One region of the Rhizobium changzhiense genome, then DNA from elsewhere that is predicted to be linked to it. Evidence: predicted binding sites of a transcription regulator. Region 1 holds the regulator's gene; each other region holds the start of a gene.
The links. Region 1 encodes PhoB, which activates phosphate uptake and scavenging genes when phosphate is short. Its sites were predicted from a motif close to TGTCATNNANCTGTCAT; they were not measured.
Positions count from the first base shown of each region.

Region 2: the regulator PhoB is predicted to act here: its motif matches at 2,728-2,744, upstream of phnC (phosphonate ABC transporter ATP-binding protein).
Region 3: the regulator PhoB is predicted to act here: its motif matches at 4,500-4,516, upstream of G9X68_RS02020 (PhoX family protein).
Region 4: the regulator PhoB is predicted to act here: its motif matches at 3,286-3,302, upstream of pstS (phosphate ABC transporter substrate-binding protein PstS).

Region 1 is NZ_JABFCQ010000001.1:1,302,466-1,309,938, reverse strand. Features, by position in the region: gene pstC (phosphate ABC transporter permease subunit PstC) at 1-1,154, shown strand, start outside; gene pstA (phosphate ABC transporter permease PstA) at 1,151-2,473, shown strand; gene pstB (phosphate ABC transporter ATP-binding protein PstB) at 2,490-3,305, shown strand; gene phoU (phosphate signaling complex protein PhoU) at 3,350-4,063, shown strand; gene phoB (phosphate regulon transcriptional regulator PhoB) at 4,196-4,879, shown strand; gene G9X68_RS06520 (GcrA family cell cycle regulator) at 5,126-5,659, opposite strand; gene G9X68_RS06515 (aspartate aminotransferase family protein) at 6,079-7,278, shown strand; gene argF (ornithine carbamoyltransferase) at 7,321-7,473, shown strand, end outside.
Region 2 is NZ_JABFCQ010000001.1:1,741,028-1,748,500, reverse strand. Features, by position in the region: gene phnE (phosphonate ABC transporter, permease protein PhnE) at 1-765, opposite strand, end outside; gene phnD (phosphonate ABC transporter substrate-binding protein) at 834-1,745, opposite strand; gene phnC (phosphonate ABC transporter ATP-binding protein) at 1,819-2,661, opposite strand; gene G9X68_RS08805 (DapH/DapD/GlmU-related protein) at 2,780-3,397, opposite strand; gene phnL (phosphonate C-P lyase system protein PhnL) at 3,394-4,101, opposite strand; gene phnK (phosphonate C-P lyase system protein PhnK) at 4,177-4,953, opposite strand; gene G9X68_RS08790 (alpha-D-ribose 1-methylphosphonate 5-phosphate C-P-lyase PhnJ) at 4,950-5,825, opposite strand; gene G9X68_RS08785 (carbon-phosphorus lyase complex subunit) at 5,822-6,928, opposite strand; gene phnH (phosphonate C-P lyase system protein PhnH) at 6,933-7,473, opposite strand, start outside.
Region 3 is NZ_JABFCQ010000001.1:404,050-411,522, forward strand. Features, by position in the region: gene G9X68_RS02015 (PAS domain-containing sensor histidine kinase) at 1-2,259, shown strand, start outside; gene G9X68_RS02020 (PhoX family protein) at 2,443-4,437, opposite strand; gene G9X68_RS02025 (YceI family protein) at 4,784-5,392, shown strand; gene G9X68_RS02030 (cytochrome b/b6 domain-containing protein) at 5,474-6,697, shown strand; gene G9X68_RS02035 (glutathione S-transferase family protein) at 6,750-7,400, opposite strand.
Region 4 is NZ_JABFCQ010000001.1:142,520-149,992, reverse strand. Features, by position in the region: gene G9X68_RS00750 (cupin domain-containing protein) at 359-703, shown strand; gene G9X68_RS00745 (bifunctional diguanylate cyclase/phosphodiesterase) at 934-3,063, shown strand; gene pstS (phosphate ABC transporter substrate-binding protein PstS) at 3,414-4,436, shown strand; gene pstC (phosphate ABC transporter permease subunit PstC) at 4,522-5,499, shown strand; gene pstA (phosphate ABC transporter permease PstA) at 5,502-6,359, shown strand; gene pstB (phosphate ABC transporter ATP-binding protein PstB) at 6,356-7,162, shown strand; gene G9X68_RS00720 (cytochrome P450) at 7,258-7,473, opposite strand, start outside.

The sequences.
Region 1 (7,473 bases):
ATGAAACCGCTGCGGTCGGCAACGATCCGGCTGCGCTGCAGGCCAAGCTCCTCGAAAAGGGCGTGCCGCTTGCCAGCCAGCCGCTGCCTTACATGATCGACGCCGCCAGGACGCTCAACGCCATGAGCATGACGAGCCGCATCGCCATGACGGCGATCGTCTTCGCTCTCGCCGTTGCCGGCGCCTTCTACGCGCTGCGCTCCATCGCTCCGCGCTTCCGTGCCCGCAATCGGGTCGAGCGCGTCATGCTCTGGGGCCTGCTGCTCGCCTCCTCGATCGCCATTCTGACGACGATCGGCATCGTGCTCTCCATGCTGTCGGAAGCCGCCCGCTTCTTTGCGGCCGTTCCCGCCATGGACTTCTTCTTCGGCACCGTCTGGGATCCGCGCTTTGCCGGCGCCGGCAGCTCGTCCTTCGGCCAGTTCGGCCTGATCCCGCTGCTGCTCGGCACGATCTATATCGGCCTGGTCGCCATGCTGGTCGCCGTGCCGGTCGGCCTCTTTGCCGCCATCTACATGGCCGAATACGCCTCGATGAAGGTGCGCTCGATCGCCAAGCCGCTGCTTGAAGTGCTCGCCGGCATTCCGACGATCGTCTACGGCTTCTTCGCGCTCGTCACCGTCGGCCCGTTCCTGCGCGATTTCTCCGCCCAGGTCAGCGGCCTTCTCTCCGGCAACTACAGCAATTTCATTCAGGCGCAGAGCGTTCTGACGGCCGGTATCGTCATGGGCATCATGCTGATCCCTTACGTGTCCTCGCTGTCGGACGATATCATCACCGCCGTGCCGCGGTCACTGCGTGACGGTTCGCTCGGTCTTGGCGCCACGCGCTCCGAAACCATCAAGAAAGTGGTCTTGCCCGCAGCCCTTCCCGGCATCGTCGGCGCATTGCTGATGACTGCCTCCCGCGCCGTCGGCGAAACCATGATCGTCGTGCTGGCCGCTGGTGTGGCTGCCCGCATCCAGATCAACCCCTTCGAGCCGATGACGACGGTGACCGTCAAGATCGTCAACCAGCTGACCGGCGACCTTGAGTTCACCTCGCCGCAGACACTGGTTGCCTTTGCCCTTGGCATCACCCTGTTCTGCATCACGCTTTGCCTCAATATCTATGCGCTCTACATCGTGCGCAAATACCGGGAGCAGTACGAATGACGGATATTGTTTCTCCCACATCAGGCGTCACCGTTTCCAAGGCGCCAGCCCGCCGCGATATTGGCATCAAGCGCCGCTATGCCGCCGAGCGCCGGTTCCAGGCCTATGGCATCGCCGCCATCACCTTCGGTCTCGTCTTCCTCTTCATCCTGCTGTGGACGGTGATCGGCAAAGGTTATACCGCCTTCCAGCAGACGGCGATCACCCTGCCGATCGAATTCGTCGAGAAGACGATCGACCCGAACAACAAGCGTGCGACCGACCCTTCGGTGCTGATCGCCGCCAACTATCCGGTTCTCCTGCGCGACGCGATCGTCAAGCAGCTGAACATCAATGCCTCGAGCCGTCCCGACGTGCGCGATGCATCCGCCATGCTGTCGAAGAGTGCGCCGATCCAGCTGCGCGATATGGTGATCGCCGATCCGTCGATCATCGGCAAGACGGTCAATGTCACGGTGCTCGCCGACGCCAATGTCGACAGCGCCAACAAGGGCCAGATCGACCTCTTGGTCGATGAGAAGAACCGCAAGGTCAACGACAAGCAGGTTGGCTGGATGAACGAGCTGAAGGCGAGCGGTGCTCTCCACAAGCAGTTCAACACCGGCCTCTTCGTCAACGGCAATTCCAGCCGTCCGGAGGCCGCAGGCCTGGGCGTCGCCCTGATCGGCTCGCTCTACCTGATGCTGATCGTGCTCGTGCTTTCTCTGCCGATCGGCGTCGCCGCCTCGATCTATCTCGAGGAGTTTGCGCCGAAGAACAAGCTGACGGACCTGATCGAGGTCAACATCAACAACCTCGCCGCGGTCCCTTCCATCGTCTACGGTCTGCTCGGTCTTTCCGTCTTCATCAACTTCATCGGCCTGCCGCGCTCGGCTTCGCTGGTCGGCGGCCTGGTGCTGACGCTGATGACCCTGCCGACGATCATCATCGCGACGCGTGCGGCACTGCGCGCCGTGCCGCCGTCGATCCGCGCCGCAGCGCTCGGCCTCGGCGCTTCGAAAATGCAGATGGTGTTCCACCATGTGCTGCCGCTCGCCATGCCCGGCATCCTGACCGGCACGATCATCGGCCTGGCGCACGCGCTCGGCGAAACCGCGCCGCTGCTCTTGATCGGCATGGTCGCCTTCGTCGCCAATGCGCCGACGACACCGCTCGATCCCTCGACCGCTCTGCCCGTACAGGTCTATATGTGGGCCAACGAGGCCGAACGTGCCTTCGTTGAGCGTACTTCGGGTGCCATCATCGTCCTGCTCCTGTTCCTGATCGTCATGAACATGGGCGCCATCCTCTTGCGTCGTCGCTTCGAGCGCCGCTGGTAAACGGAGTTACAAGATCATGAACATGTTGACGGAAGCTGCAGTTGAGAAGGCGCTGGATCAGAAGATGAGCAACGTCCCGTATAAGATGATCGGCCAGGATGTCTCGGTTTACTACGGCGAGAAGCGCGCGCTTTTCGATGTGAACCTGAACGTTCGCGAAAACACCGTAACCGCCCTGATCGGCCCGTCCGGCTGCGGCAAGTCGACCTTCCTGCGGTGCCTCAACCGCATGAACGACACGATCGACGGCTGCCGCGTCACCGGCAAGATCACGCTGGACACCGACGATGTCTATGATCCCGATATCGACGTCGTCGAACTTCGCGCCCGCGTCGGCATGGTCTTCCAGAAGCCGAATCCGTTCCCGAAGACGATCTATGAAAACGTCTCCTACGGTCCGCGCATCCATGGTCTTGCCAAGTCGAAGGCCGATCTCGACCAGATCGTCGAGACCAGCCTGCAGCGCGCCGGCCTCTGGAACGAGGTCAAGGACCGCGTGCACGAATCCGGGACGGGTCTCTCGGGCGGCCAGCAGCAGCGCCTCTGCATTGCGCGCGCCGTCGCCGTCAGCCCGGAAGTCATCCTGATGGACGAACCCTGCTCGGCGCTCGACCCGATCGCCACCGCCAAGGTCGAGGAACTGATCCACGAGCTGCGCGAGAACTACACGATCGTCATCGTCACCCACTCCATGCAGCAGGCCGCGCGCGTCTCGCAGCGCACCGCCATGTTCCACCTCGGCAATCTCGTCGAGGAGAACGACACCGACAAGATGTTCACCAATCCCGACGATCCGCGCACCCAGGACTACATCATGGGTCGCTTCGGCTGATTTTGGCGACACCAAGCCTTCCCGTTATTCGAGGATAAAGCCCCATGGCATCGACACATATTTTTTCTGCCTATGATGATGATTTGAAGTTCCTGTCCAGGCGGATTTCCGAAATGGGCGGCCTGGCCGAGCAGATGGTCGGCGAATCCGTGCGGGCGCTGGTCAACGGCGATACCGCGCTGGCGCAGAAGGTCATCTCTGACGATGTGATCCTCGATCACGCCGAACGCGAAATCGGCGATAAGGCGATCGTCACGATCGCCCGCCGTCAGCCGATGGCCTCGGACCTGCGTGAAATCATGGGTTCGATCCGCATCGCCGCCGACCTCGAACGTGTCGGCGACCTCGGCAAGAACACGGCCAAGCGCGTCATCGCCGTCCAAAGCACCGGCGTTCCCCGCAAGCTTGCCCGCGGCCTCGAGCATCTGTCCGAACTGGCGCTCGTCCAGCTCAAGGAAGTGCTCGACGTCTACACCAATCGTTCAGCCGACAAGGCGAATGCGATCCGTGAACGCGACAACGAGATCGACGCGATGTACACATCGCTGTTCCGCGAACTCCTGACCTATATGATGGAAGATCCGCGCAACATCACCAGCTGCACGCATCTTCTCTTCTGCGCCAAGAATATCGAGCGCATCGGCGACCATGCCACCAACATCGCCGAGACGATTTTTTACATGGCGACAGGTGCGCAGCCGGAAGGCGATCGTCCGAAGGACGACAGCGCCAACACCGTCGGCGCGGTCACCGAATAGCGCCCACACCAGTCAATTGCGTGCGCGCCCGTCCGGGCGCGCAAAGAGGTCGCAGCCAATTTCTGAATTTGCGCAGGATGCATTGCTTAAATCACCCTGGTTTAAGGATCATGCGCGAGGAGATCGAGACGCATGATCCCGAGAGTTGCAGTTGTTGAAGACGAGGAAGCCCTCAGCGTGCTTCTTCGCTATAATCTCGAAGCGGAAGGCTTCGAGGTCGATACCATCCTTCGTGGCGACGAAGCCGAAATGAGGCTTCAGGAGCGCACGCCCGATCTTCTCATCCTCGATTGGATGCTGCCGGGCGTCTCCGGCATCGAGCTCTGCCGGCGCCTGCGTATGCGGCCGGAAACCGAGCGCCTGCCGATCATCATGCTGACGGCGCGCGGCGAGGAAAGCGAGCGCGTCCGCGGATTGTCGACGGGTGCTGACGATTATGTCGTCAAGCCCTTCTCGACCCCCGAGCTCGTTGCCCGCGTCAAGGCAATGCTGCGCCGTGCCCGTCCCGAGGTGTTGTCGACGGTGCTGAAATGCGGTGACATCGAGCTCGACCGCGAGACCCATCGCGTCCATCGCAAGACCCGCGAAGTCCGCCTTGGCCCCACCGAATTCCGCCTGCTGGAATTCCTGATGTCGTCGCCGGGCCGGGTCTTCTCCCGCTCGCAGCTTCTCGACGGCGTCTGGGGCCACGATATCTATGTCGACGAGCGCACCGTCGACGTCCATGTCGGCCGCCTGCGCAAGGCGCTGAATTTTTCCAACATGCAGGACGTTATCCGCACCGTCCGCGGCGCCGGTTATTCGATGGAAGCCTGAGGGCTTCCATCTGAGCCTGCTGACAAAGCCCTGGCAAAGCCCGCGACGTCATCCTCGGCCTTGTGCCGAGGATCTGCGCACGCCAAATTAAGCAACTGAAAATAAACGGTTTTCCCTCAAGTAGTTGAGGTGATCAGATGCTCGGCACAAGGCCGAGCATGACGGAGGGAAGCCTGAGCTTCCATCCGCGCATAAGAAAACGGGCCACTCGGCCCGTTTCTACATTCTGACGATGGCTGCCCGCGTTCAGCTTGCCCGCGCTGCCGCCCGGCGGCGTTCGTTGACCGGCTGGTAGGCAAGCTTCTGGTGATAGCTGCAATAGGGCGAATTGTCGGGGGACTCGCAGCCGCAGAAGTGGAAGTCGTCCTTCAGCGGATCGCCGACCGGCCACTTGCAGGTGCGCTCGGTCAGTTCCGTCAGGCCGAGGCGGCGCGAAATCGGCACCACCACATTGCCTCTCGGCACGTATTCCATTTCCTCGATCGTTTCGATCTCGATCTCTTCCTTCAGCATCGTCGCGCCCTGCTGGCGGGTAACGGTGCGGGTGGTGATCCGGGAGGCGTAGTTCGGCGCGCGCGGCGCCGATGTATTGCGTTTCGGCGTTCGCGCCGCGGTGTTGGTGCCGCCGGCCTTGGCGCGGCCCGGAAGGCTTAGCCGGTGCACTTTGCCGATGACCGCGTTTCTGCTGACCCCGCCGAGTTGCGCAGCGATCTGGCTGGCGCTCAGTCCTTCGGCCCAAAGCTTCTTGAGTTTCTCGACCCGCTCGTCTGTCCAGTTCATGCCCTGTCTCCACCTTTTGCGTTGGTGATGGCAGAATCCCTCACCGTTGTCCCGGGAGCTCCGAAACAAGAAACGCTTGATCAATTTTGGTGACTAGTTCCGCCGCATGCAGTCTAGTAATTGATCTTTAACCTAGTGTGAGGCTGACTCCGTGACAAGAGTCGCATGAATCCGGATGAATCGAATTCGTAGTTTTCCCCAACTTGCTGCCTCTGCGTGTCATTTCTGCAATAATGCCTGTTGAAGACTGAGAATGCCGCTGTACACCCTTGCTGCATAGGCTAAGGGCGCAGTTTTGTTGACATTGCAGCGCGAAAAGGAAATAGTGCCAGTCGCCGCCGCAAGGCGGCATTTTTAATTTCTCGGGCCTGTTTCCTTAGCCGGAGTCATTGCCCGGCAACTTTGATGGAGATCGCGCAATGGCTGAAGCCACGCCGCTTTATGACACCTATTCTCGTGCCCCGCTGCGGTTCGAGCGAGGCGAGGGCGTGTGGCTGATCACCGAAAGCGGCGAGCGATATCTCGATTTCGGCGCCGGCGTCGCCGTCACCTCCGTCGGCCACAGCAATCCGCATGTGGTCGGCGCGCTGAAGGAGCAGGCCGACAAGGTCTGGCACCTGTCGAATATCTATGAGATCCCCGGCCAGGAGCGCTTGGCAAAACGGCTGACGGACGCCACCTTCGCCGACAAGGTGTTCTTCACCAATTCAGGCGCCGAGGCGCTCGAATGCGCGATCAAGACGGCGCGCCGCTATCAGTTTTCCAAGGGCCATCCCGAGCGCTTCCATATCATCACCTTCGAAGGCGCCTTCCACGGACGGACACTGGCGACGATCGCCGCTGGTGGCCAGGAGAAATATCTCGAAGGCTTCGGCCCCAAAGCGCCGGGTTTCGATCAGGTGGCTTTCGGCGACATCGAAGCGGTCCGCGCCGCGATCACCGAGGCGACGGCCGGCATCCTCATCGAGCCGGTACAGGGCGAGGGTGGCGTCCGTCCTGCCACGCCTGAGTTCATGAAGGCGCTTCGCCAGCTCTGCGACGACAACGACCTGCTGTTGATCCTCGACGAGGTCCAGACCGGTGTCGGCCGCACCGGCAAGCTCTTCGCTCATGAATGGTCGGGCATCACGCCGGACATCATGGCTGTCGCCAAGGGCATCGGCGGCGGTTTCCCGCTCGGCGCCTGCCTTGCCACATCAGAGGCCGCCTCCGGCATGAAGGCCGGCACGCATGGCTCGACCTATGGCGGCAATCCGCTTGCCATGGCCGTCGGCAGCGCCGTGCTCGACATCATCCTTGCCGATGGCTTCCTCCAGCAGGTGCGCGACGTAGCACTTGTCTTCCGCCAGGGTCTCGCCTCGCTGAAGGATCGTTATCCCGATGTGATCGAGGATATCAGGGGCGAGGGGCTTTTGCTCGGCATCAAGGCTGCCGTTCCCTCAGCCGAACTGCTGCAGGCGATCCGCGCCGCCCATCTGCTCGGCGTGCCCGCCGGCGACAACGTCATCCGCCTTCTTCCGCCGCTCGTGGTCACCGCCGAGGAAGCCCGCGAGGGGCTCGTCCGCATCGAGCGCGCCGCCGAGAGCATCCGCGCTTCCAAGGTCAAGAAGACGGCTTGAAGAAATTGCCGCCTTCGGGCGCAGCACAGGTAAGAAGACGATATGAGCCCTAAACACTTCCTCGATCTTTCGGCGGTTACATCCGCCGATCTCAGAACGATCATGAACGATGCGCTCGCCCGCAAGCAGGCCTTCAAGGCAGGCACGGGCGACAAGCCGCTCGCCGGCAAGATGCTGGCGATGATCTTCGAGAAG
Region 2 (7,473 bases), 440 kb from region 1:
CTCAGTCCGCAGCAGCGTGTAGGAGACGAAGTTCGGCAACACCTGCGGCAGGATGGCGAAGCGCACGCGCTCCAGCCAGCCGGCGCCGGCGGCGCGCAGGCCTTCATCCGGCTTCATGTCGGCATTCTCGACGACTTCGAAGAACAGCTTCCCAAGCGCGCCGACAGTATGGACCCATACCGCGATGATCGCCGAAATCGGACCGATCGACAGGATCGCGGCGAGAAGACCGGCGATGACGATTTCCGGGAAGGCGCGCATGATTTCCATGATGCGCCGCACGACCCAGCGCGTCACGCCTGCACCGACCAGATTGGTGGAAGCGAAAAAGCAGAGCAAGAACGCGCCGCTCGCACCGAGAATGGTGGAGACGATGGCGATGTTGAGCGTGATCGCGAGCTGGTAGAAGAAATTCGGGATGTAGAAACTATCGGTGATCCAGACGCGGTCGCTTGTATAGTCGTATTTGATCGAACCGTCGGAGAAGGGCGACGGCAGGTCGAACATGGCGCGGAAGATCTCCAGCGGACTGTCCGGCACGAAGCTCTTCATGAAGTCGAAGAAATAGGGAAGGCGCTCGAAGAACTTGCCCGAATTGGCGCTGTTGGCGAAATCGAGCGAGGCGCCGAGGATGATCAGGAAGACCACGATTGAAACGACGGTATAGATCCGCCGCGTTCGAACCTGGCTCTGATAATGATCGAGGATGGTGCGGGAGCTCTCCTGCAATCCGCTCAGAGAGTCCGCGCCGGCCGAGTGCGCCATATGTGGCTTCCTTCCTGAAAAACGGCGGCATCATCATGATGCCGCCGCGAGATTGTTCAGACTGAGGATCAGCCGCCGATGACGGCCTTACGGGCGTCGATGATCGTCTGGTAGAAGCTCTGGTCGACCGGCGCCCAGTCAACGTAGCCGCCGCCCGTGAACGATTCGAAGCAGCTCTTGTCCGTCTTCGGCAGTTCGGCGAAGTAGGTGGTAACCTTCTTCTGGAGGTCGGCCGGCAGCTTCTGGGAAACCATCAACGGGCCGTTCGGGATGAGCGGCGACTTCCAGACTTCGACGATATCGTCCATGTCGAGCAGGCCCTTGGTGACCATCTGGTGCAGATTTCCGGAGGTGTAGCCCTGCGCCCAGTCGCCTTGGCCGGAACCGAAGGTGGTACCGACGTCGAACTTCTTATCGAGAACGCCGAGAACGAGGTTCTCGTGGCCGCCGCCAAAGCCGGTTTCAGAGAAGTACTGCTTGACTGGAGCACCGGTGTCCTTCGGAAGGGCAACGTTCGGAACAAGGTAGCCGGAGGTAGAGTCCGGATCGGCGAAGCCGAGCTTCTTGCCCTTGGCGTCGGCGAGCGTCTTGATGCCGGAATCCTTGCGGGCAACCATAATCGAGTAGTAGCCGGTCGAACCGTCGGCCTGCTTGGTGGTCAGAACCGGAGTGACGGCGTTCGGATCCTTGATATAGACCGCGGCGTAAGAGGCGGCGCCCATGACGGCGAGGTCGATCGTGCCGCCGAGGAGACCCTGAATGACGCCGTTGTAGTTCGGCGACGGGAAGAGCTGGACTTCGGAGACGCCGGTGGCGGCGATCAGGCCCGGCTTGACGCACTCGGTGCGGCGAACCTGGTCGGCTTCGTTTTCACCGCCATCGAGACCGATGCGGAGGACCTTGACGTCCTGGGCAGCGGCATTGCTGGCGAGGGCGGCGACGGCGATGGTTGCCATCAGGATCTTGCGGAATGCAGACATGGAAGTCTCCTTTTGTGACGTGGTTTGTTTGTCAGTTAGTTTTCCGACCGTTGTCCCGTCGGCCGGAAACGGGTCAGTGCACGGCGGCGGCTTTGGCCACCATGCCGGATGAGACGTCCTCGGCGCGGCGCTTGGATTCGAGGCTGGTCGAGGTCATCGTTTCGTCGATGCCGGCGCCGTCCTTGTCCGTCCCGTAGATTTCCTTCACCGCTACGGCCGTCAGCTCCGAGGGCTGGCCGTCGAAGACGACGCGGCCGCCGGCCATGCCGACGATGCGCTCACAATAGTTGCGGGCGGTATCGAGCGTGTGGAGGTTGGTGATGACGGTGATGCCTTCGCGCTCGTTGATGTCGCGCAGCGCATCCATGACGATCTTGGCGTTCAGCGGATCGAGAGAGGCGATCGGCTCGTCGGCGAGAAGCATCTTCGGGTTCTGCATCAGCGCGCGGGCGATCGCCACGCGCTGCTGCTGGCCGCCGGAAAGCGTGCCGGCTGCCTGCAGCGCCGTCTGCTCGATGCCGAGGCGTTCGAGTGCCGCGATGGCATGGACGCGTTCCTCGCGGGTGAAGATGTTGAGCAGGCTCAGAAGTGTCGAGCGATGATTGAGGCGGCCGAGCATGACATTGGTGAGAACGTCGAGGCGCGGCACCAGATTGAACTGCTGGAAGATCATCGCGCAGTCGCGCTGCCAGTTGCGCAATGCCTGGCCGCGAAGCCCGGAGACCTCGACGCCGGCGAAATGAACGGAGCCGGAGCTCGGCTCCTGAAGGCGGTTGATCATGCGTAAGAGCGTCGACTTGCCGGCGCCGGAGCGGCCGATGATGCCGACCATCTGGCCCTGGGGAATGGCGAGCGTAACGGAATCGACAGCGAGCTTTTTTCCGAAACGACGTGTGACATTCTTCAGCTCGAACATCATGCTCTTCCCTTGCGATCCAGGCCTTGATCAGCATCGCATTAGTCCCGCTTGATGAACCTCGCATGTCATATTTGTGTAAGTCCTGTCACAATTCTTCGCCCCTATATCGGGGGTTTTAACCGCCGTAGCGGGACAGGAAATCTTCCGCGTCCAGGTTGCGAAAATCCTCGAGCGCCTGGCGCAGCCGGTCGTGCTCCCAGTCCCACCACGAAAGCCTGTCCATCCGTTCTCCGACCTCTCTTGGAAAGCGCTCGCGGATGAGTTTGGCCGGTACGCCGCCGACGATCGCATAGGGCGCGACGTCCTTTGAGACGACGGCGCCGGCCCCGATCACCGCGCCGTTGCCGACGTTGACGCCGGGCAGGATGGTCGCGCCGTGACCGATCCAGACGTCGTTGCCGATCGTCACGCGGTTTGCGCGCCGCCAGGCGAAAAAGTCCGTTTCCATGTCGCCGTCCGGCCAGTAGTCGGCGGCGCGATAGGTGAAATGGTGCAGTGTTGCGCGCCAGGTCGGATGGTTGGTGGCGTTGATGCGCACGGCGGCGGCGATATTGACGAACTTGCCGATCGTCGCACACCAGACCGAGCCGTCCTGCATGATGTAAGAGTAGTCGCCGAAGGTGGCCTCGCTGATGCGGCAGCGTTCAGAGACCTCCGTATAGCGCCCGAAAGTGGATTCGCTGACGGAGGCCGTTTCATGAAAGTAGGGCTCGATGCCCAGCTTGCGGCTCATGCAGCGATCTTTCTGGGTGAGAATTGCTGGACGTCGAGGATACGGTCGGCGACGGCTTCGCGCACTTCTTCGTCGTGGAAGATGCCGAGAAGGGCCACACCCGCCTTCTTCTTTTCCGCGATCATGCCGACGACGACGGCACGGTTCCTGGCATCGAGCGAGGCTGTGGGCTCGTCGAGAAGCAGGATCGTGTGCTCGGTGATGAAGCCGCGCGCGATGTTGACGCGTTGCTGCTCGCCGCCGGAGAAGGTGGCGGGCGGAAGCTGCCAGAGCGTTTCCGGCAGATTGAGCCTGGCAAGCAGGGCGCCCGCCTTTTCCCGTGCCGTGACGGCGTCCTCGCCGCGTGCCACCAGCGGTTCGGCAACCACGTCGATCGCCGCGACGCGCGGCACGGTGCGCAGGAACTGGCTGACATAACCGAGCGTATTGCGGCGGACGTTGAGAACGGTGCGCGGATCAGTGGAAGCGAGATCGACGATGCGTCCGTCGTGGCGAATGAGGATCTGGCCGGTGTCGACGGCATAGTTGCCGTAGATCATCTTGAGCAGCGAACTCTTTCCAATGCCCGATGGGCCACCGAGCACGACGCATTCGCCTGACGCAACCGAGAAGGCGACGTCGGAAACGACGGGTAGCTTGATGCCGTCGCGCAGATGCATGGTGAAGCTCTTCGAGACTTCGGAAACGACGAGGGGCGTTGCCATGATTTCTTCTTCCTTGGTTTCGGACCCACAGCGCCGCGCGAGACGCGCAAAGGACGCTGTGCCATTTCGAATTGCTCAGACCTGCAGGATCGAGGAGACGAGCAGCTGCGTATAGGGTTCGCGCGGGTCGTCGAGCACGCGGTCGGTGAGCCCGTGCTCGATGACGTAGCCGTCCTTCATCACCATCATCCGGTGTGACAACAGGCGGGCGACGGCGAGATCATGGGTGACGATGATGGCCGAGAGACCGAGATCGTTGACGAGGCCACGCACGAGATCGAGCAGGCGCGCCTGCACCGAGACGTCGAGGCCGCCGGTCGGCTCGTCCATGAAGACGAGGCGTGGGCCGGTGACCAAGTTGCGGGCGATCTGCAGTCGCTGGCGCATGCCGCCGGAAAAGGCGCGCGGCTGGTCGTCGATGCGGTCGGCGTCGATCTCGACACGTTCGAGCCAGTCGATCGCCGAAGCGCGGATCTTGCCGTAGTGCCGGTCGCCGATCGCCATCAGCCGTTCGCCGACATTGGCCCCGGCAGAGACGGTCATGCGCAGGCCGTCGGCCGGGTTCTGGTGAACGAAGCCCCAGTCGGTGCGCATCAGGAAACGCCGCTCGGCCTCGTTCATACGATAGAGGTCGCGGTAGCTGCCGTCGCGCATGTGATATTCGACGCTGCCGGTGCTCGGCAGCAGCCGGGTGGAGAGGCAGTTGAGCAGCGTCGTCTTGCCGGAGCCGGACTCGCCGACGATGGCGAGCACTTCGCCGGGCCAGAGCTCGAAGGAGACGTCGCGGCAGCCGATGCGGTTGCCGTAGAATTTCGAAACGTCGCGGACTTTGAGAAGCGGAGTATCGCTCATTCTGCAGCCTCCCGGGCCAGCATCTCGCCGGCATGGCCGTGCGCGCGGCGGTCTTCGCAATGATCGGTGTCGGAGCAGACGAACATGCGCCCGCCCTTATCGTCGAGAACCACTTCGTCGAGATAGACCTCCTCGGCGCCGCAAAGGGCGCAGGGTTTATCGAAGCGCTGGATATCGAAGGGATAATCCTCGAAATCCAGGCTGACGACGTCGGTATAGGGTGGAACCGCATAGATGCGCTTCTCGCGTCCGGCGCCGAAGAGCTGCAGCGCGTCCGACATATGCATCTTCGGATTGTCGAATTTCGGCGTCGGCGACGGGTCCATGACATATCGGCCATGGACCTTCACCGGATAGGCGTAAGTCCGCGAGATGCGGCCGTTATGGGCGATGTCCTCGTAGAGCTTCACATGCATCAGGCCGTATTCTTCGAGCGCGTGCATCTTGCGCGTCTCGGTCTCGCGCGGCTCGAGAAAACGCAGCGGCTCGGGGATCGGCACCTGGTAGACGAGCACTTGGCCGGGTCCGAGCTTTTCTTCGGGAATGCGGTGGCGCGTCTGGATGATCGTTGCATCCTTGGTATGCGTCGTCACCGCGACATTGGCGACCTTCTGGAAGAAGGCGCGGATGGAAACGGCGTTGGTCGTATCGTCGGCACCCTGATCGATGACTTTGAGCACGTCGCCCGGTCCGATGATCGAGGCCGTCACCTGCACACCGCCGGTGCCCCAGCCATAGGGCATCGGCATTTCGCGCGAGGCGAACGGCACCTGGTAGCCGGGTATGGCGATCGCCTTCAGGATGGCGCGGCGGATCATCCGCTTGGTCTGTTCGTCGAGATAGGCGAAGTTGTAGCTGGCCAGATCGGTCATTCGGCGGCTTCCTTCATGTCTTCGCCACCGTTGCGGGCGGCTTCGAATTCGCGGCGCATGCGGCGGACGAGATCGAGTTCGGCCTGGAAGTCCACATAATGCGGAAGTTTCAGATGCTCGACGAAGCCCGTCGCCTGGACGTTGTCGGAGTGCGAGATAACGAATTCCTCGTCCTGTGCCGGTGCGGTGATATCCTCGCCGAGCTCTTCGGCTCGAAGAGCCCGGTCGACGAGCGACATCGCCATCGCCTTGCGCTCGCTCTGGCCGAAGACCAGGCCGTAGCCGCGGGTGAATTGCGGCGGCGCCTTGGCCGAACCCTTGAACTGGTTGACCATCTGGCATTCGGTGATCTGGATCGTGCCGAGCGAGACGGCGAAACCGAGTTCCGGCACATCGAATTCCACCTCGACCTCGCCGATGCGGATTTCGCCGGTGAAGGGGTGGTTGCGGCCATAGCCGCGCTGGGTGGAATAACCGAGCGCCAGTAGAAAACCCTCGTCGCCGCGGGCAAGCGCCTGCAGGCGCAGATCCCGGGTCATCGGGAATTCCATCGGCTCGCGGGTCAGGTCGCCGATTTCGTGATCTTCCGGCATGTCGCCGTCGGCCTCGATCAGGCCCTCTTCGCCGAGAATCTCGGAGACACGCATGACACGGCCGGTCTCGGCGGCGCGCTGAGCGGGCGTCTCGACCGCCTCGTCCGAAAGCAGCGAGGGATCGAGCAGGCGGTGGGTATAGTCGAAGGTGGGCCCAAGAAGCTGGCCGCCCGGCAGATCCTTGTAGGTCGCCGAAATGCGGCGTTCGATCGTCATCTCAGCTGTGTCGAGCGGCTTGGAATAGCCGAAACGCGGCAGTGTCGTGCGGTAGGCGCGCAGCAGGAAGATCGCCTCGATCATGTCGCCCCGCGATTGGCGGACGGCAAGTGCGGCGAGCGTGCGGTCGAAAAGCGAGGCCTCGGCCATGACGCGGTCGACGGCGAGCGCGAGCTGCGCCACGATCTGGTCGATGCCGATCGCCGGCAGCGAACGGTCGCCGCGGCGGCGGTCGGCCAGCAGGCGGTGGGCATTGGCGATGGCGGTCTCGCCACCCTTGACGGCAACATACATGAGCTCAGATCTCCGTTGCTGTGATCTTGGTAGTGCGCGGCAGGCAGAGGAAACGCTTGCCCGCCGTCAGCACGATGTCGACGCCGCGCGGAAAGAGCGCACGGTTCTCGGTCCAGAGCCGCAGGAAGGTCTCCGGCAGGCCGGTAGGCGCGATCTCCGTCACGCTCTGGATGCCCGGACCCATCAGCGCCAGCCTGCGGCCGCCCTCGAGTTCGGCGAGTTCGATGATGAGGGTGGTCGAGCGATCGGGATATTCCTGCGTACCTGATGCAAAGAGGCCGAAGGAGGAAAGGGCGATGCCGGCCTCGGTGAAGGCAAAACGCGCTTCGGCTTTTTCGCCGGTCAACGGCGCGCCGGTATGGAAGCCGAGCCACTCCGGCACGGCGGATTTCGCCAGTCCCTGGGAAAGCCAGACGGGCGTGTCGTGGTCGCAAAGCGTCAGCGCGATGGTGCCGGCGGCGATGCCGAGCGGTGCCGGCGGAGCGACGTCGGGCTGAACCGTCTGGATCGTGCCGGGGCGGGCCATGCCGTCCATCAGCATCTTG
Region 3 (7,473 bases), 900 kb from region 1:
TTTGACGGGCTCAAAGCCTGGCGCGACAGCCTTTCCGGCCATGCGACATCGGAACCACTTCTCCGTTATCTGCCGAAGGCCGAGCTGGTCTTGAAGCGGGCCATCCCGGCGCTGATCGTCGCCTTCCTCTCCGTCGTTGCCGCCTCGCATTTCTTCGGCATGATGAGCGAATACGGGCGGCTGGAGGCCTCGGCGCGCCATGCCACCGCACTTTCGGCGGCGACCGCCTCTGCTGTGTTTGCCGATGCGGCAGGCATCTTCGACAACGGCGATATCACCGGGGCGCAGGCCCGCCTCGCCAAATACCTGCCGCAAGACCGGCTGGACAGCGGTGCTTTCGTGTTGCTCGTGCAGGCAAGCGGCAAGGTTTTTGCCGCGACCACCGCCGGGCTTTCGTATGTGGGCAGCAATGTCGGTGATTTCTTCCCCGAGGTCTCGGCGATCCGCCGCTTCGGCGATCGCGCCGGCGTCATCGAAACGACGATCGGCGGCGTGCCGCACTATGCCGAGATCACGCTGATGGGCAATGCCGGCGGTTATATCGTCGCCGCCACCTCGCTCGACGAGATCGACCGGCTCTGGCGCGAGGAACTGGCGCTCAACGTCACGCTGTTTGCCGGCATCTCCTCCATCCTGCTCGTCATCCTCTATGCCTATTACACGCAGGTAAAGCGCGCCCGCGACGCCGACGACATCTTCCTGGAATCGAACCTGCGCGTCGAGACGGCGCTGTCGCGAGGCCGCTGCGGCCTCTGGGACTTCGATTTCGAGAACCGCGAATTCTTCTGGTCGCGCTCGATGTACGACATGCTAGGTCTGCCGGGCTCTGACAAGACGATGGGTTTCGGCGAAGCCGCCCGACTGATGCATCCCGATGACGGCGGGCTCTACGAGATCGCGCGCGCCATCGGCAAGGGCGCTTCCGGCCAGGTCGATCAGATCTTCCGCATGCGCCATGCCGGCGGCCACTATGTCTGGATGCGGGCGCGTGCCCAGGTGATCCGCAGCAATTCCGGCCGCATGCACCTGATCGGCATCGCCATGGACGTGACCGAACAGCATCGGCTCGCCCAGCGCTACGCAGAAGCCGACCAGCGCCTGGCCGACGCCATCGAATGCACCTCGGAAGCCTTCGTGCTCTGGGACAAGAACGATCGGCTCGTCATGTGCAACACGCATTTCCAGCAGGCCTATGGCCTGCCGGACAGCGTGCTCGTGCCCGGCACCGAGCGCTCGACCGTCAATGCCGCCGCCGCCCGGCCTGTCATCGAGCGGCGGATTTCCGATGCCGACGGCTCTGGCTATTCGCGTACGACGGAGGTGCAGCTCGCCGACGAGCGCTGGCTACAGATCAACGAGCGGCGCACCCGCGACGGTGGCAGGGTCTCCGTCGGAACCGACATCACGCTGATGAAGCGCCATCAGGAGCGGCTGCGCGAATCCGAGCGCCGGCTGATGGCAACGATCGGCGATCTTTCCGCCTCGCGCCAGACGCTGGAGAGCCAGAAAGCCGAGCTCTCGACGGCCAACGCCAACTACCAGGCGGAGAAGGAACGCGCCGAGGCCGCCAACAAGGCGAAATCCGAATTCCTCGCCAACATGTCGCATGAGCTGCGCACGCCGCTCAACGCCATCCTCGGCTTCTCGGAAATCCTGCAGAACCAGATGTTCGGGCCGCTCGGCTCGCTGAAATACGACGAATATGCCCGCGATATCCATGACAGCGGCAAACATCTGCTCAACGTCATCAACGACATTCTCGACATGTCGAAGATCGAAGCCGGCCATGTCAGGCTGCATTGCGAGCGCATCGACCTTGTGCCGCTGATCGAGGAAAGCCTGCGCTTCACCGCCATGCCCGCGGCTGAAAAGAACATCGTCATCGAACAGCGCATCTGCTCCGGCCTGACGCTGATGGCCGACCGCCGGGCGATGAAACAAGTGCTGCTCAACCTGCTCTCCAATGCGGTGAAGTTCACCGACAATGGCGGCCGCATCGCCGTGCGCACCCGCCGCGTCGATGGCGCCGTCGTCGTCACCATCGCCGACACCGGCATCGGCATTCCACGCTCGGCGCTGTCGAAGATCGGCCAGCCCTTCGAACAGGTGCAGAGCCAGTATGCCAAGAGCAAGGGCGGCTCCGGCCTCGGGCTCGCCATCTCCCGCTCGCTGACCTCGCTGCATGGCGGCCGCATGAAGATCCGCTCACGCGAAGCGGTCGGCACCGTGATCTCGCTGCGCATTCCCGACGATATCTAGGTGTCGGACATAACCCAGTACCGCTGTTATCTAACTCGAAAACCTTGCGACCACGCCCGAGTCGCCCGCGCGTCGCTTGAAAAGGGGGCCGGATGATGCGCTCATCCCGGCCCCTAACTGGTCTTCACAGCTGCCTGGCAGTCTCACTGCCCCATAGTTGGGGCTCGACCGAGTTTTATGCCGTCAGACGGCAATCTTGCCGCCGCCGGCCTTGGTGATGGCGACGACCGCGGGCCGCACCGGCATATCGGGTTTGAAGTCCGGCCAGCGGGTGGAAAGGTCCTCGTAATAGGACGGGCGGCCGTGACCCGGCCAGTCCTCGCCGCCATCGCCGGGATGCTGCACGGCGACGAAGGCGGTCTGGTCATCCGGCGTAAAGAGGGGGCCGCACATTTCGGCGCCGACCGGCACGCGGAAGAACAGTTTCGACGTGGCACGCGCCGCTCCTTCCGTATCGACGGCCCACAGACCGTCGGTGCGGCCGGTGGCCTTATTGTTGTTGCCGTCCGTCGACACCCAAAGGCGACCGGCGGAATCGACGGCGCAGTTGTCGGGCATGCCGAACCAGCCGTTCTTGGTCGTTTCAGTCGAGAAGGTCGCGCCGACGGCCGCAACGGACGGATCGCCGCACTTCAGAAGCACTTCCCACTTGCCCGAGGTGGCCGTGAAGTCGCCGTCGCTTTCGGAGATCTCGATGATATGGCCGAAGGCGTTCTCCGCGCGCGGGTTGGCAGCGTCCACCTGGTCGGCCTTGCGGCGGGTATTGTTGGTCAGCATGACGTAGACCTTGCCGTTGACGCTGTTTGGCTGGACGTCCTCCGGGCGGTCCATCTTGGTAGCCCCGAGCGCGTCGCCGGCGCGGCGACATTCGATCAGCACGTCGGCCTGGCTGGTGAAGCCGTTCTCGGCCGTCAGCGGGCCTTGGCCGAAGATCAGCGGCAGCCACTGCATGGTGCCGTCCTCATTGAACTTGGCGACATGGAGCGTGCCGCTGTCGAGCAGGTTCATGTTGGCGGCGCGGTCGTTCGGGTTGAACGTAGCGTCGGTCACGAACTTGTAGACATAGTCGAAACGCTCGTCGTCGCCGAGATAGAAGACCACCTTGCCGTTCTTGGCGACTATGGATTCAGCGCCTTCGTGCTTGGTGCGGCCGAGTGCGGTGCGCTTCTTCGGCGTGGAGGTCGGGTCCATGACGTCGACCTCGACGATCCAGCCGAAACGGTTCGGCTCGTTGGGCTCCTTGGAAAGATCGAAACGGTCGTAGAAATTCGCCCACTCGTAGCCGCCTTCCGGCACGCCGTAACGCTTGTAATTGGCGGCTTCCTTGTGGCCTTCCGGCAGATTGCCGGAGAAATAGCCGTGGAAATTCTCTTCCGCCATGATGTAGGTGCCCCAGGGCGTGACGCCGCCGGCGCAGTTGTTGATCGTGCCGATGGCACGGGCGCCGGTCGCGTCCGCACTGGTCTTCAGGCGATCGTTGCCGGCGGCCGGGCCGGAAATGTCCATCGGCGTGTTGGCGGTGATGCGGCGGTTATATTTGCCGTCGGCGACGACCTGCCACTTGCCGTCCGCCTTGCGGATCTCGACGATGGTGCCGCCATGAGCGGCCATCTCGACATCCACCTGCTCCTTGCTGAGCGGGCCTTGCTTGATCTTGCCGTCGACGACCTGGACGAGGCCGGGGAACATCAGATGCGGGTTCGTATATTCGTGGTTGACGACGAGCAAGCCGTGCTCGGACGAACCTTCGAGCGGAATGAAGCCGACATAGTCGTTGTTGTAGCCGAACTGCTTGCTCTGCGCATCGGCCGTCTGCTTCGCCGGGTCGAACTCGGGAGCGCCCGGTAGCACGGCATCACCCCAGCGCAGCAGGATATCGGCATTATAGCCTTCCGCAATGTGATGCTTGTCGTCGACGCCGGCCTCCACTTCGGAGAAGTTGAAGGCGGAGCCCTTGTTGTCAGCGGCGCGCGCCTCGTCGGCGCTCATGAGCGCGATCGGGCTGACAGTTGCGGCAATCGCCGAAACGGCAAGCGAGCCCTGCAGAAAATTGCGGCGCGAGAAGCGCTTGCCGATGATTTCGCCCATCGTCGGATTGGCGCTCATGTTGTGGCCGTCGCCATCGGCATCTTCAAGCTGCGTCGTCGGGAATATCTTCTGGGAAATATGCTCGTTCATTGGCTCGCCTCCAAGTTAAGATTTACCCCAAGTCTGGAGCCTTTCTAACCTAAGGTTACACTATTACAGGTGTGCGACACAGGCATCGAAATGTCGAGCAGGCGGCTCACAAGGCTGAGGCAGCACCGTCCTCTCAGAAAAGCACCGCAAAACGACGATCACGCCGTCCTCACTTTTCATTGCTCCTTCTTTATCTCGCAAATTTGTCGTTTTTAAACAGAGACTTACCGTACATCCACCGATTGTCAACAAATGTCGAACAGTTTGTCGCTGTTTCGCGACGGCTGAGCGCCCGCTAGGGAAATGCTGCACGCAATGTGCTGTCGAAACAATTCAAGGATCATCAATGTTTTCCATTAAGTCCGCCTTTGTTGCCGGTGTCCTGGCACTTGCGTCCTCCACTGCATATGCGCAGACGATCGATGTTCCCGCTGGCACCTATCAGGCGGATGTGACCCACACCAACGTTCTGTGGAGCGTCGTCCATTTCGGCCTTTCCAACTATATCGGCCGCTTCGACAAGATTTCCGCGACGCTCGAGCTCGACCCTGCGGACGTTACGAAGTCCAAACTGACGGCAACCATTGATCCGGCTTCGGTCAGCACAAACTATCCGGCAAGCGAAAAGAGCTTTAATGCAGAGATTGCCGGTGAGATGTTCTTCGATGCGGCCAAATTCAGCGAGATCACCTTCGTTTCCACGGCCATCAACGTCAAGGACGGCAAGACCGGAACCGTCACCGGTGATCTGACGTTCCACGGCGTCACCAAGCCCGTCACGCTCGACGTTACCCTGAACGCGGCGCTCAACCCGCACCCGATGTCCAAGAAGCCGACCGTCGGCTTTTCAGCAACCGGAGTGATCAAGCGCTCCGATTTCGGTGTCGCCGCTTTGGTGGGTCCTGTCAGCGACGACGTCAAGCTGACGATCGAAACCGAGTTCGTCGCTCAGTAAGTGTTCGTTGCCGGTGCAGCCCGACATCGTCGGGTTGCGCCGGCTGTTTTGCGCTCCCATTGCGACGACTGGAAGTCACCCATGTCAGCTACACATTCGGTCCGGGCCTACAGTATGGGTGCAATGATCCTGCACTGGCTCATCGCTGCGCTCATCCTGACCCAGCTTGCCATGGGTTTTCTGATGAGCCGCGTGGAGAGCGTTCCAGATACGCTGCGTTTTGCGATGTTTCAGTGGCACAAGACGTTCGGCATCGCGGTCCTGACCTTGACGATCGCCCGCATCGCTTGGCGCCTGTTCCACACGCCGCCCGCGCATGCGCCGATGACATGGGCGGAACGGGCCGCGGCCAGCATCGTCCATGCGCTGTTCTATGCGCTGATGCTGGTCGTGCCTTTGACCGGCTGGCTGCTGGTGTCGGCGTCCTCTACAGGGATTCCCACCCTTCTGTTTCTTTCCGATACCCTGGTCTGGCCACATCTGCCCATTCCAACCTCGATGCGCGCAACAGTTGAGGCCGCGTCCGAGAATGCGCATGTCATTCTGGCCTATGGTTTCGGGTTGCTTCTGGTTCTGCATGTGGCCGGGGCGCTCAAGCATTCGGTGATCGACCGGATGCCCTCCTTTTCGCGAATGATACCTTTCGGCTGGCTGCGCCGGATGCCCTCCTCCGCAATCGGCGTGCTGGTCTCCGTCGTGCTGGCACTGTGCTTTATCGGCGGCGGACTGTTGATCTCCAGAACGGGCGGCACTGCATCCGTCAATGCTGCGGACCTTGGATCGACTGAAGCATCGCCATCCGGCTGGGTGATCGATAAAACGAAGTCTGCACTGACCTACACGATCAATTTCTCCGGAACGCCGACTGCTGGCACGATCGGAAAATGGGACGCATTCATCGAATTCGATCCGGACAATCTTGGCGCCGCCAAGGCGCGGATTGTCATCGACGCCGCCTCCATCGATTTCGATAATTCATTCGTCAGGCCCAATATCGGCGGCGATGACGGCCTGCAGACGGCCACCCATCCGCTGCTGGAGGTTGTGCTCGACCATTTCGAAACGGCGGGCGAGGCCTATGTCGGCAAGGGCAATGTCCTTGTCCGCGGTGTGACGGTGCCTGTGTCGGTCCCGTTTACGATGCAGCGCGACGGGGCGGGACGGGCCATCGTTGCCGGCACGGCGGAGCTGGATCGTCTGGCCCTTGGACTTGGCCTGCAGAATGACGGAAAGGGTGAATGGCTCGACAAGGTCATCCGCGTAGCCTTCAAGCTCGAAGCGACGCCGTCCGGGCCAATGAGCTAAGCCGGAAAGTCGTTGGCGCCCCGGTTCCTTGAAGAAAAAGCAACCTGTGATCTCAGGTGGTCCATGCGGCGGTGAAAACCGCCAGCTGAGCGGCGAAAGCACGCTTGTATGCCGGCCGCGCTTCGCTGCGGGCGACATAGGCGGAGAGGTTCGGATAGTCGTCCAATATATCCGATCCTTTCAGCCTGAGCAGCACCGTCACCATCAGCAGGTCGCCGGCGCTGAACGCGCCGTCGAGCCAGTCGGCATCGCCAAGACGACGGGAAAGATCGTCCAGCCGTTTGCGGATGCTGACCTCGAGGGCATGCAAGCGCTGCTCGTACCAAGGCTCGTTGCGCTCGAGGATTCTGGCGAGGGCGCGGTCGAAGATCGGCGGTTCCACCGTGTTGAGCGCGGCAAACATCCATGCGATCGCGCGCGCCCGGGCATTCGCATCGTCCGGCAGCAGGCCCGCATGGCGCTCGCCGATATGGAAGACGATGGCGCCGGACTCGAATAAAGCGAGATCGCCTTCTTCATAGGTCGGGATCTGCCCGAAAGGCTGCAGCGCGAGATGCGCAGGTTCCTTCATCTCTTTGAACGATACAAGACGCACGTCGTAAGGCTGACCCACTTCTTCGAGCGCCCAGCGAACGCGCATGTCGCGGGCCAGCCCTCTGCCGCGATCGGGCGATCGTTCAAAGGCGGTAATGGTAATCGTCATGGGTGTTCTCCATAGCTTTGTCCTGAAGACGGTCGGCTAAACGAGAATCCGACAGATCATGCTCGAGATAATC
Region 4 (7,473 bases), 1.2 Mb from region 1:
TCGCCGATTATGGAAACGGCCAACCCGCCTGCGGCCCAGCGTTGATAAAGACATTTGAGCAGCTGTGGGATGGCCGGTTCCGTCGCCCAGCGAATCCGACATCGCGGGATTTTGCAATTCGATTGTTCACCGTCAAACCGCAAGACAACTGAAGCGGCTCGAACAGCGGTCCACGAGTTTGCATCAGAGATTCCACGAGAAATACTCCAGCATGCATTTTTATCGGCGAAAACGAGGAGCACGGCAACACCAGCACGAAGATCTATGCGACGGGATACAAAATCGCTAATGATTTCAAATAATCCCACGCAGGCATTGGCCGCGAAGGAGACTGACATCAGAGAGGTCCATGACGACGATGGCAAATTTCATCACCTTCGGCATCGACGGCGTCGAACCGGAGTTCGGCGCCCCGGAGCCTGGCCGGATCATCTCCGGCGATCCGCAATTCCGTACGTGGAACCTGGAGGAGAGAGAAGGCGGCCTTTATTCCGGCATCTGGGAGGCGACACCCGGCAAGTGGCGGATCGTCTACGAGGAATGGGAATATTTCAGCCTGCTGGCCGGCCATTCGATCGTGACGGAGGATGGCGGTGAGCCGGTTCATCTGAAGGCGGGTGACCGGATGATCCTCAGACCCGGCTTCAAAGGAACGTGGGAAGTCGTTGAAACGACTCGCAAGGACTATGTGATCAAGGTTTGAGCGGGCCAGCAGACCGACGCTAACGATGGCGGGCCTGTCCCGATTTGCGGCGATCACGGCCCGTCTTTCCGCGAATGGCGGCGCCTCTTTCCCGGATAGCACGCTTTTAACCAAACCCATTAATCGGGCCTACATCGGCAAATGCTAAACCTTATCTGCAGCGCATTGCGGACATGATGTCTCCTGCCGTCCCCCAGACATGGCCTTGCAATTAATCTTGCGGAATTTGCATGTCGTCGAATCTTGCAGCCAGGCACGTTCGGACTCAAACGTCTTCCATCATTACGACAACCGTCTGCTTCCTTGTCGTCGCCCTCGTATTGACCGGCCTTATGGCGCATGTCGTCGTCACGATGACCCGGTCAGCGAACGAGATCGACGATGCCAGGGCCAGTCGCGCCGCCCGCGCGGCGGTCGCAGCCTTTGTGGCTCGCTTGAGCGGGACAACGACGGACAACGCCATATGGGACGATGCCTATAGTGCTGTCTCATCTCCAGGCGCTGCGGATTGGGCCTATGAGAATTGGGGAAAAACCAGCGAGGACTATGCGCTTTATGACGGCGCGATCGTGACCGGCCCTGACGGGTCCTCGATCGTCTCGGCCTATGCCAAAGGCAAGTCCTTCCAGCCGGGCACGTTTTTCGGGGAAGCCTTTTATCAGCAGATCAATGCGGCTGCAGCTCCGGCCAAGGCGCCGGTGGTCAATTTCATTAAGACCGAAAGCGGTATAGCTTTGATCGCCTCGCAGGCGATCCAGCCGTTCGAGGCCGCCGCCGAGGTTCCGAAGTTCAGCGTGCTGAGCTTCTACAAAGCTTTTACGTCGGAAGTTCTCGACACGCTCTCCAACGAACATGAACTCGAGGGGCTGAGCCTCGAGACGACGCCCAAGCCGGGATTTCTGAACACGCCGATCACCGACATGAAGGGAGCCGTGATCGGCTATCTCGTTTGGCCCAGCAAAGCGCCCGGAAGCGCCGTGTTTCAGCAGGTCTATCCTTATCTTGCAGCTTCTACCGTCATCCTTTCGCTATTCTTGATCGGCGTTCTGTTGGTTGGCGCATCCGAGGCGCGGCGCCTGCGCCAACTGGCGCAAACGGCTCGCTTCGAAGCGAGCCATGACAGCTTGAGTGGCTTGTTGAACAGACAGGGGCTTCTCCGCCTACTGGAGGATCTGGAGAGCCCGGATCCTTCGTCACCGCGGCTTTACTTGGTTGATCTCGACGGCTTCAAGGCGGTCAACGATGCTTGGGGGCATGCGGTTGGGGATGATTTGATCCGGATCGTCTCGAACGCGCTGATGATCAGTCATCCCGAAGTCCTGGCCGCGGCCCGGCTCGGAGGCGACGAATTCGCGCTGGTGCACGTCGGATCCACCGCACGCGAAGAAATGGAAGAGGCGATTCTGGCGCTGTTTGCCGAGCCCTTCAAAATTGACGGGCGAACGATCGAAGTTGGCGCAAGCATCGGAGCTGCGGCGCGCGATGGAGACATATCGCCTTTGGAGCTTCTTCGCAGAGCCGACATGGCCCTCTATCGTGCCAAGGCAAATGGCAAAGGTCAGGCGGTTGAATACGACCCCGAACTGGACCGGGAACGCATACGGGTCGCCGAGCTGGAAGGTCTCTTGAAAAACGCCATCGGCAGCGGCGCAATCGAAGCCGTATTCCAGCCTCTCGTCTCTGCTTCGACCGGCGCTGTCACCGGTCTTGAAGCATTGGCGCGCTGGAAAACTGCAACGGGAAACGTCAGCCCGGAAATATTCATCCCTCTTGCTGAAAGGTGCGGCCTCATCGATGCCCTTGGCGTCCATATGCTGAGAACGTCGATCGGGCATGCCAAGAGCTGGCCCGGTCTGACTTTGTCGGTGAACGTTTCGCCGATCCAGCTCTGCAATCCGGAATTTGCTGCCCAAGTGATCGCGATCCTGCAGGAGCTGGATTTCGATCCAAACCGCCTGACACTGGAAATCACCGAAGGCGTTCTGATGACAAATCCGGATCAGGCCCGTCGCTCGATAGACCAGCTCAAGCGCGTCGGCATAAAGTTTGCTCTTGATGATTTTGGCTGCGGCTACGCCAGCATCGGTGCATTGCGTCAATTTGGGTTTGATCGCATGAAGATCGACCGCTCGCTCGTGTCCGCTCTCGATGTAACCGCAAATGGCGCCGATATTCTTCGGGCAACCATCTCCTTGGCGACTGCTCTGCAGATTCCCGTGACCGCCGAAGGTATTGAGAATACCCGTCAGGCGGCGATCTTGCGAGACGCCGGCTGCGACCAGCTTCAAGGGTATATGCTCGGAAAACCCATGTCGGCATGCGACATATCCAGCAGGCTGCGAGAAGAGTCGGTCGCATGATCTCGTAAAGGCCATCGCACGAATTCGGTATCGGGCACGAGCCCGGCATTTCGAAACCCTGAAAACGACATTTGCAGGCATCGCTGCGGCAATCCACCACAGCCATGCGTCAATCTATCCCAATGTTTTTGCTAAGGCTTTGTTAAATCCGCGATTCAATCGAAAGGCCGTAAGTCGAGCGTTTGATGCGCGGCCCTGCATTCGGTTTCGGCGGTCAAAAACCGTCATCAAACTGTAATAAAACGCGCCTAGCCCGCCTGATGTGACGAGAATTTCAGCGCCCCGACAATGGACACCCCCTCCATGGCGCTGGCCTCGTTGTTTTTCAAATCCATTAGGGAAGCGCTCATATGCTCACCAAGAAACTTCTTTCGGCCTGCCTCGGTGCGGGCTTGGTCGCCGCGCTGGCGGTTTCGGCCTCCGCCGCCGATATCACCGGCGCCGGCTCCACCTTCGTCCATCCTGTCCTGTCCAAGTGGTCTGCGGATTACAACAAGCAGACCGGCGACAAGCTGAACTACCAGTCGATCGGTTCGGGCGGCGGCATCGCCCAGATCAAGGCTGCAACGGTTGACTTCGGCGCGTCCGACGCCCCGATGAAGCCGGAAGACCTGACGACTGGCGGCTTCGGCCAGTTCCCGCTCGTCGTCGGCGGCATCGTGCCCGTCATCAACGTCAAGGGCATCAAGTCGGGCGAACTGAAGCTCACCGGCAAGGTTCTCGCCGACATCTACCTCGGCAACGTCACGAAATGGAACGACAAGGCGATTGCCGATCTGAACCCCGGCTTGAAGCTGCCCGACAGCCAGATCGCCGTCGTCCATCGTTCGGACGGTTCGGGCACCTCCTTCAACTGGACCAACTACTTCTCCAAGGTCAACGAAGACTGGAAGAGCAAGGTCGGCGAAGGCACGGCCGTCAACTGGCCGGTCGGCATCGGCGGCAAGGGCAATGAAGGCGTTGCCGCATACGTCACCCGCGTCAAGGATTCGATCGGTTACGTCGAATACGCCTACGCCCTGCAGAACAAGCTGCCTTACGTGCTGATCCAGAACGCCGCCGGTCAGTATCCGAAGCCGAACGCGGAAAGCTTTTCGGCTGCAGCTGCGAGCGCCGAATGGACCAAGGCTCAGGACTTCTACCTGATCATGACCAACGCCCCGGGCGAAAAGGCCTGGCCGGTGACCGCCACGACCTGGGCGATCATGTACAAGGAGCCGAAGGATGCGGCGCGCTCCAAGGCTGCCTTCGCCTTCTTCAAATGGGCGCTCGAAAACGGCCAGAAGGAAGCTTCCTCGCTCGACTACGTTCCGCTTCCGGAGACCCTGGTGAAGCAGATCGAAGATTACTGGACAGCCTCATTCAAGGGCTGATCCTGGCGAAACTGCGGCCGGGGCGGGAAGCTTGGCTTTCGGCCCCGAATCCTTTGACATCCTCAAAGCAGCAGAGCGGACGGATATGAGCGAAGCAATGGCATCGCTGCCCGCTACAACCGCGGGCGCCAAGCGCCGCGACGGCGCGGCAGGCGATCGTATTTTTTATTGGATAGTTTTGGGCTGCGGCCTGTTTGTTCTGGTCGCACTGTTCGCAGCGGCGTTCTCCATGGTCTGGGACGGGTTTCTCGCGTTCCGGACCTTCGGCTTTGGCTTCCTGACCGGCATGGAATGGGATCCGGTTGCCCAGCGGTTCTCGGGCCTTGTGCCGATTTACGGCACGCTGGTCACCTCGGCGCTCGCCATGATCATCGGCGTTCCCGTGAGCCTCGGTATCGCCGTTTTCATTACCGAAGTTGCGCCGCGCTCCATTCGCGGTCCGATCGGCGGCGCCATCGAGCTTCTCGCCGGTATCCCCTCGATCATCTACGGCATGTGGGGTCTCTTCACGTTTGCTCCCTTCATGTCGGATTACGTTCAGCCGGTGCTGATCGACTGGCTAGGCCCCATCCCGATAATCGGCGCATTGTTCACCGGCGCCCCGCTCGGCATCGGCATGCTGACATCAGGCATCGTGCTGGCGATCATGATCATCCCCTTCGTCTCCTCGGTCATGCGCGACGTCTTCCTGGTCGTCCCGGCACAGCTGAAGGAATCGGCCTATGCGCTTGGTTCGACCCAGTGGGAAGTGGTGCGCGACATCGTCATTCCGCACACCCGCACCGCTGTCGTCGGCGGCATCTTCCTTGGTCTCGGCCGCGCGCTCGGAGAGACCATGGCGGTCACCTTCGTACTCGGCAACACCCATAACATCGCGGCGTCGCTGATGGAGCCCGGCACGTCGATCGCTGCGACGCTCGCCAACGAGTTTGCCGAAGCTTCGGATGATCTCTACAGGTCGTCGCTCTCGGCGCTCGGTCTCATCCTCTTCGTTGTCACCTTCATCGTTCTGGCGGCCGCCAAGCTCATGCTGGTGCGCATGGCAAGACAGAGGGGAGAGTAGTCATGGCCACCCATTCGGGTTCCATTTACCGCCGCCGCCAGATCGGCAGCATGATCGCACTGTCGCTCTGTGGCATCGCGACCGTGGTCGGCCTGGTCTTTCTGGTTTGGATCCTCTGGACGACGCTGATACACGGCCTGTCTGCGCTCAGCCCTAGTCTCGTCACGGAAATGACGCCGCCGCCCGGTGAAGATGGCGGCGGTCTCGCCAACGCCTTCATGGGCAGCCTGCTGATGGTCGTTCTGGCTGTTATCATCGCCACGCCGATTGGCGTGCTGGCCGGCACCTTCCTGTCGGAGTTCAGCCGCGGCAAGAAGATTGGCGAGGCAATCCGCTTCGTCAACGATATCCTGCTTTCGGCGCCGTCGATCATCATCGGCTTGTTTGTCTATGAACTGGTCGTCCGCCCGACGTCACGCTTCTCCGGCTTTGCCGGCGGAATCGCGCTCGCCTTCATCTTCCTGCCGGTCGTGGTGCGCACCACCGATGAGATGTTGCGGCTGGTTCCGGATGTCATGCGTGAGGCAGCACTTTCGCTCGGCATCCCGCGCTGGAAGGTAACGGTCAACGTACTCTACCGCGCCGCTTCCACAGGCATCCTGACCGGTATCCTCCTTGCGATCGCCCGCATTTCGGGCGAAACCGCGCCACTCCTTTTTACGGCTCTGAACAACCAATATTGGAGCTTGGACATGTCGCAGCCGATGGCGAATATTCCCGTCGTCATCTTCCAGTTCGCTATGAGCCCCTATGAGCAATGGCAGAATCTTGCCTGGGCAGGCGCCTTCGTCATGACGGCGATCGTGCTTCTCCTCAGCGTGGGCTCCCGCGCCATCCTCACCCGCAGGAATGCGAAATGATGCTTGAGAACAAAGCCTTCGAACCTCGCCCGGCCCACCCGGTCATAACAGTCGACAAGATGGCGCTGACCGGCGTCAACTTCTACTACGGCGATGCCCACGCGATCCGCGATGTCACCCTGAGCTTTCCGGAACGCCAGGTCTCGGCCCTGATCGGCCCGTCCGGCTGCGGCAAGTCCACGCTGCTGCGTATCCTGAACCGCATCTACATGCTCTACCCGAAGATGCGTGCCACCGGCTCCGTCACGCTCGACGGTCAGAATATCCTTGACCCCGGCTATTCGATGAACGAACTGCGCGCCCGGGTCGGCATGGTCTTCCAGAAGCCGGTGCCGTTCCCGATGTCGATCTACGACAATATCGCCTACGGTATCCGCCACCACGAGCGCCTCTCCAAGGCCGAGATGGACGTCCGCGTCGAGCAGGCGCTACGCTCGGCAGCGCTTTGGGAAGAGGTCAAGGACAAGCTGAAGGGCAGCGGCCTCGGCCTTTCCGGCGGCCAGCAGCAGCGCCTCTGTATCGCACGTGCCGTAGCGCTTCGCCCCGAGGTGCTTCTCCTCGACGAGCCGACCTCCGCCCTCGATCCGATCTCGACTGCGAAGGTGGAAGAGCTGGTCGCCCAGCTGAATACGGATTTCACCATCGTCATCGTCACCCACAACATGCAGCAGGCAAGCCGCATCTCCGACAACACCGCCTTCATGTATCTGGGCGAACTGGTGGAATACGGCCCGACCGCTGAGATTTTCCAGTCGCCGAAGGTCAAGCGCACGGAAGACTACATCACCGGCCGTTACGGTTGATCCGCCAAAGCATGTCGCGCAAAACTGTGCAGCGGTTTTGCTATAACGACACGCGTTGACATAAAAGCTGAAGCGCAACGCGCTTTAGGGGTGGATCACCATTGCAGATCCAGCCGGTCCAGCCCGTGAAAATGGTAGACGTCCTTGACCACAGGTGTCTTTGCCAGCTTCAGGCCGGCAAGCCGCTCGAACAGGATCGGCAGCACGACGTTGAGCTCCAGCCGCGCCAGCGGTGCGCCGATGCAGAAGTGGATGCCGGCGCCGAAGGAGAGATTTGCCGCCTCGTTGCGGTCGGGCTTGAAGGTCAGGGG